DNA from 3 places in the Nodularia sp. LEGE 04288 genome. Region 2 is predicted to be linked to each of the others. Evidence: predicted binding sites of a transcription regulator. Region 2 holds the regulator's gene; each other region holds the start of a gene.

Region 1 (2,277 bases), on a different contig from region 2:
AAATCTGCATTGCTAATGGGTGTTGTTTGCGGAAAACCTGCAATACTTTTACGATTTTCGGCAGCGTAGGCTTTTAATGCCGGAATATCAAGACCATCTGGGGAATAAATACCCCCTGAACCTGTGGAGACAGCTAAAATCGTCGCTCCCGCTTCGTGTAATAATTCAGCTGCTGCACCTCCGACATTACCGAAACCCTGAATCACTACTCGCACTTCTGAAAGGGATTTACCTTGTTCGGCTAATGCTTCACGGACAATAATCATGACACCTCTGCCAGTGGCCATTTCCCTTCCCAAGGAACCACCAATGGAAAGGGGCTTACCTGTAACCACTCCGGGGACAGCATGACCAACGTTTACAGAATAAGTATCCATCATCCAAGCCATCTCACGGGCGGAAGTACCCATATCTGGTGCGGGAATGTCTACAGAAGGGCCAATGTCTTTAATTAATTCGCTGATATAACGACGACTGATTCTTTCTAGTTCGCCGACACTGTAACTTTTAGGGTTGATGGCTATACCTCCCTTCGCACCGCCATAAGGTATGCCTAATAACGCACATTTCCAAGTCATCAGCATGGCTAAGGCGGAAACTTCTCGCAAGGTCACAGCCGGATGGTAACGAATTCCTCCCTTATAGGGGCCTAAAATATCAGAGTGCTGCACCCGATGTCCCGCAAGAACCTGGATTTCTCCATTATCTAGCTTTACGGGTACGGAAACTGTCACTACTTTGCGCGGATTGCTGAGTATTGCCAATACTCCTTGATCTAGCTTTAATTCTTTACCTGCTGCGTCTAAGTAACTACAAGCTTGATCAAACGGGCAAATATGTGCTGGAGTAGCAGCTTCCCAGGGCAACGGAGATGTCAATACCATAAAATCTTCTCCTAGTCGCGGTATCTTCGCGTACCGGATATATATCCGTCTATTTTATCCTAGACTAGGAAAATAATTAATGAATTTGTAGTTTTTGTTACATTTTTTTTAGTAAAGAGTGGTAACGCAAAAACTATCTGGATTAAATTATTGGGGTGTTTCTGATTCAATGGGTATCAAATTAGGTAAAAATGCTTCTTCTCCATTGGTGACCATAGCTGGTTGTAATGTCAGTAAATCGCTTTGTGGGTCGTTAGCAGGTAACCAACGAATGAAGGGTAGTGGTAATAGTGTGCTGAGGTTTGTGATAATTACTAATAGCCACAGTAATTCAAAGTTAGTTTCGGTGATACCCAGCCAATGCATGATGATGGCTCCAAATTCATAAGAAACCATTCCTGCTAAGTTGGAAACGGACATGAGTACAGCAAATAATGTGGCTTCTACTCCTGGGGGACATAATCTCGCTGCTAATACTAATACTGGCATATAGGCGATTTGTCCCATAACAGTGAGGATGAGGCTATCTCCTAAACTAAACCAGTGGTCGTCTATACCTAATGTTCGGTTGGTGTGAGTCACCAGCAGCAGCATTGTCATTCCCAAGACTGAGGAAAGCACTGTACTCCAAGCAAAAATGGTGCGGAATGACACACCTTTGAGGAAGCGTTGAAAAATCCAAATACCAATTAAGGAAGCACCACTTGTTACTAGTCTTACCCGTCCTAAAAATTCTGGTTGAAAATGTAGTTCGTTGGTGCTGAAGAAGAAAAAGGCAGAATCTGCTGTGGGGGTGGCTAACCAGACAAATACAAAGGCTGTGGGTAACCAAATGGCTTTTTGGGTGACTGCTTGGCGGAGTTGTTTGAGTTGATGTTTGGTGCTGAGAGGATTATTGCTGTGATTTTCTTGGGTATTTTTTCTAATTGGGGTTTCGGCGATTAACCAAGCTACTGCGGAAACGATGAGGGGAAATGAGGCGGTAATCCAAAATACTGTGCGGGTGGTGAAATGTTCTAGCAGCATTCCGCTAAAGTAAGCGGTGAGTAAACCCCCAAATGCGGAAGCACCCCAGCACAGAGATTGTAGTGAACCAGCAGATGCTTGAGATTCTACTCTGGCTCTTTCCACAACTAATGAGTCAACTATGACATCACTGACTGCGACCGAGAGTGAACCAAGGGCGATCGCTAATGTCGCTGCCCAGCTACTATGAACTATGGTGGCTAAACTTATCCAAGAAATTGCTCCTAATATCCCAGAGAGGATCAAATATGGTCGGCGACGGTAGCCAAATATAGGTAAGCCATCGGAAATAAAGCCAAACACCGGCTTGATAATCCAAGGTAAGGCGACTATTCCGAATAATGCTGACACTTGAGCCGGACTCAGT
Region 2 (2,277 bases):
ACCAGTGCCAGTTTACCTAGACGGAGGTCACGGTATGATTGATAATATTTTTCCAGCCTTGCGACTTCTTGTTCTAAATAATTCTGTTGTTTTTCCAATTCTTTGAGGCGAGATTCCCTGGTGGCAATTACTTGTTCTCGCGAAGCAATTTCTTGATTGCGTTGTTTAATCAATCCATCAAGTTGGGCAATTTTGCGATCGCGCTGGTTAATAGCTGTTTTCGCTTCGTCAATAGCTGTTTTAGCTTCCGCATACAATCGTTCCCTTTCTGCCCTCAGTTCTTCAATAGCCCCCTGCAATGTCTCTCTTTGATCATAAACGCTTTGCAGTTCAGTTAAGGCTTGTTGATACTGACTGACGACTTCACCTAGCTGTCCTTGAGTACGTTGAAGTTGAGTTTGTGTTGCCAGTTGTTTAGCATTGGCGGCTTGCAAGGATTTATTAATTACCTGTAAGTCTTGCTGTGCTTGAGTTTTTTCACTTCTTGCTGTGCTTAACTCAGACTCAACCTGACTTTTGGCAGTTTCCGCAATTTTGAGTTGTTCCCGCTGCTCTCTGAGGTCTCTTTGAATATCTTCTAGCTCAAACACCCCTTGGCGCAATCCTTCATCAGCAGCAAATAAGATGCCTAATGTTGATGCTGAAATTAATCCGCCAGTAAAGATAGTTACCAATACAGCGGTTTTTTTGGGGCGGAGGTTAAACAGTGAGAGGCGTGCTTTGCCAACTCGTGTGCCAATGCGATCGCCCACGGTGGCAATTACGCCCCCCAAAATTAAAATTGCTACGATCAGGATGTACCCGGTGGTCATCTTCAGCTACCGTTCACGTAGTGTGCCGGAGGCATAATGCTTCCAGATACAGCCTACTACTTTCATTGATTATCTTGTGGAGAGTGGAATATTGGCAATAGCTGAAACTACTCAAGATTTTAGATTTACCTCCAGCTATGGTGGTCATCTGCAAAAACACAACACGCGCCACTCCACCTCCCCAATTGCTTTTAAGTGAACTGCCTACTTAAGGTAACAGGTTTATGCACAGTAATCTTCTTTTTATGGATAGAAATCATCTCTTTCTCACGCAAATCTCCCAATAACCTGGTCACCGTTACCCTAGTAGAACCAATTGCTTCTGCGATCGCCTGATGAGATAGCTTCAGATCAATCGTAATCCCATCTGCACAAGGAACCCCAAAATCACGACAAAGAATTAACAAAAAACTCACCAATCTCGAACCCATATCACGGTGAGCCAAGGTTTCAATCATCATCTCTGTTTGTAAAATCCGCGAAGATAGGCCTCGCAGCATCAACATCGATAATTCGGGATTTTCCTTAAACGCTTGCTCCACCTGTTCAATTGGCGCAGACAGTAACTCTACAGACGTAAATGCCACCGCATGATAGAATCTATCTGACTTATTTCCTGTCAGTAATGACAACACACCAAAAACACTATTTTCCCGCAGCAGTGCTACCGTTATTTCCTCTCCTGCCTCGTACACCCTGGAAAGTTTCACAGCACCCTTCAAAAGAAAATAAACTCGTTCAGCAGGATCGCCGGGAAAAAATATTGTTTTATTGCGTTCAAACGTTTCTACAACTGGAGGAAATGCTCCGGTCGCCATCTGACGAAATACATTTGCTAGGGCTTTATCTTGTGTCACAATCATCTCCCTTCCCCTACCCAATGCCGGAAAAACAAAAACTGATTACCTAAGAATACACCTGAAAAATCAATAAAGCACCGTCAACCTTTCTGTGCATTCCTATACTCAAACGCATAACTTCATAGTTATTTGTTCATAATGATACATAATTTCTCATGTTTTTAGCGAGTAGTTGTTATAAGTACTGGCACAGTTGTGGTCATCAGGTTTTTTCGCAAAAAATTCACGATATCTTGAGAATATCTTCAGGATTGTCTGGAGAAACTTTTCAGAAAATAGTCTCCCTGATGATCATTTTCGCAAATTATGTGCAGAACCAAGACAAACTCGCCTCAGATTCTAGTATGCTCCTAATGATTGATCTTATTCACAATTTCTATGCTGAATCTGACTGGAAAAAACGCCTTAGTTACAGGGATTGCCAACAACCGCTCCATTGCCTGGGGGATTGCTCAACAACTGCACAAAGCCGGAGCTAACTTGGGTATTACCTACCTACCAGATGAGCGCGGCAAAATGGAAAAAAAAGTAGCGGAATTGGTAGAGCCTCTTAACCCCAGCTTATTTGTTCCCTGTAATGTCCAAGACGACGCACAGATTGAATC
Region 3 (2,277 bases), on a different contig from region 2:
TCATTCAACTACTCTCTTCCCATTGACATTTCCACAGGAGACTTATTTGGCGCTTTAAAATTAGATTGGTCTACAGGGTTTTTAGGTGAATTAAGATACCTAGCTGATACTGATAGCGGCACTGCTGACAACCCAGTTCAACTTCCAGAGCCAGTTCCACCTGTAGACCCAGTTCCACCTGTAGACCCAGTTCCACCTGTAGACCCAGTTCCACCTACATCTATTCCTGAAGGAAATTCCATCTTCGGTCTGTTAGCGGTTGGTGCTTTCGGTGCTGGTTCATTGCTGAAGCGTAAACAGGCACAACAGACTCAGTTTTAATCGCAAGTAAATAATTCTTAAAAAAAGTAGGCTAGCCAATGTCCAGCCTACCTTTTTGTTTATCCAAAACCGATTTAAACCTTGGCAAATTCTTGTGCAGGACGCTTACTGTTACGAATAGATGACACAGCTTCAGCGTAATCAGGAGCCTTAAATACAGCCGAACCAGCAACAATGGCATTAGCGCCAGCTTCCAAAACCTGCCAAGTATTATTAGCCTTGAGTCCCCCATCCACTTCAATCCAGGGGTCTAAACCACGCTCATCACACATTTGGCGCAATTGACGGATTTTGGGCAATACACCGGGGATAAAGCTTTGACCGCCAAAACCGGGGTTAACGCTCATAATTAGGATTAAATCGCACAATTCTAAAACGTGTTCAATTAGGACTAAAGGCGTACCAGGGTTAAGGACAACGCCAGCCTGCTTGCCTAATTCTTTGATTTGTCCCAATGTCCGGTGCAGGTGCGGCGAAGCATTATGCTCGCAATGTACAGAGATAATATCCGCACCCGCCTTGGCAAAATCTTCTACATACTTCTCTGGTTCCACAATCATCAAGTGGACATCCAGTGGCTTGGTTGTCACTGGGCGAATCGCCTCCACAACCAGAGGACCTATTGTAATGTTAGGTACGAAACGACCGTCCATGACATCAACATGAATCCAATCAGCTCCGGCGGCATCTACAGCCCGAATTTCGTCGCCCAGACGACTAAAATCCGCTGATAAGATAGATGGAGAGATCACAATGGGCTTTTGAGATGGTTTTTGGGTCATGGTTAGTGGGTTTTAAAGCGTTCTCGTCTGTAGGCATTGTAACAAAATATTGAGCCAATTCTAATAATTTTGATCCCACCCTGTTCCGACTGCCAAATAATTAATCCTCAACAGGGAAGCAAAAAAAATTATCTTGATAAACAATAATTAATAACAACTAATAACTAATTACTAAACAATGGGCAAAAAACTCAGCTGGATAGTTTGGGGATTGAGTGCTTCTTGTTTAACTGCGCCTGTACTTGCTTCAGCGCTGCAAACTTTTCTAGGCACTAATGGCATTGACGCTCTCAGATTACACCAACCTCCTTATAATTTACTTGGTCGCAAGATTGCCATTGGTCAGGTGGAAATTGGTCGTCCGGGAATGTTTGGCTGGGATAAGGCTGTATCTCAAAATCCGGCTATATCATTAGCAGCAGTGTTTTTACGCGATGGACCAGCTAAATCCAATACTGGTGTTGACTCCCACGCCTACAATGTTGCTGGTGTGATGGTTAGTCAAGATAAAGCTCTCCCAGGAGTAGCCCCAAAGGCGCGATTGTATTCGTCTGCGGTGGGTTCTACCAGAAACATGGGTCAGCCAGAAGAGTGCTTAACGGCACAACACATAGCCTTACAAAATGGTCGTGATGTCCGCGCGATTAACTTTAGCTTTGGTGAGCCGCTAAGTCGTGATCCGCGTCCGAATCCAGTTTTAGATGGTAATGCTTTACTAACTTTATGTCTGGACTGGTCTAGTCGCGTTCATGATGTTTTGTATGCGATCGCGGGTAACCAAGGCAAAGGAGGGATTCCCATTCCTACAGATAATTTTAACGGACTCAACGTTGCTTTTTCATCCCGCCGAGGAGATATTTTTAATAAAGTTGACGTTTCTAATCTAGCGGCTACGAAGAAAGGAGCTACGGCTCGGTTAGCTGGTAAGGAGTTTAATATTGATGGTCGTCCTTCTATCGCTTTGGTAGCACCAGGAAGTAATATTCCCATGCTGAATCCAGATGGTAAGTTGAATAAGGTCACAGGTACAAGTTTTGCGGCTCCTCAAGTTACCGCCACTGTGGCTTTGTTACAAGAATTTGGTGACCGACAGCTACAGGAACGACAACGCAATTGGAGTATTGATGCTCGCCGTCATCAAGTGATGAAGGCTGTATTGTTGAATTCAGCAGAG

Evidence for each region. Region 2 encodes NtcA, which controls nitrogen genes in cyanobacteria. Its sites were predicted from a motif close to TNTGTANNNNNNNNTACANA; they were not measured.
Region 1: AACX33_RS18880 (Glu/Leu/Phe/Val family dehydrogenase) is a predicted target of NtcA. The motif match lies at 969-988, and genes of this name have one in related genera.
Region 3: rpe (ribulose-phosphate 3-epimerase) is a predicted target of NtcA. The motif match lies at 1,130-1,149, and genes of this name have one in related genera.

The regions. Positions count from the first base shown of each region.
Region 1 is NZ_CAWQOY010000136.1:14,803-17,079, reverse strand. It holds gene AACX33_RS18880 (Glu/Leu/Phe/Val family dehydrogenase) at 1-884, opposite strand, end outside; gene AACX33_RS18875 (folate/biopterin family MFS transporter) at 1,032-2,277, opposite strand, start outside.
Region 2 is NZ_CAWQOY010000031.1:662-2,938, reverse strand. It holds gene AACX33_RS02640 (DUF3084 domain-containing protein) at 1-812, opposite strand, end outside; gene ntcA (global nitrogen regulator NtcA) at 1,004-1,675, opposite strand; gene fabI (enoyl-ACP reductase FabI) at 2,051-2,277, shown strand, end outside.
Region 3 is NZ_CAWQOY010000104.1:28,343-30,619, reverse strand. It holds gene AACX33_RS10915 (PEP-CTERM sorting domain-containing protein) at 1-321, shown strand, start outside; gene rpe (ribulose-phosphate 3-epimerase) at 396-1,103, opposite strand; gene AACX33_RS10905 (S8 family serine peptidase) at 1,282-2,277, shown strand, end outside.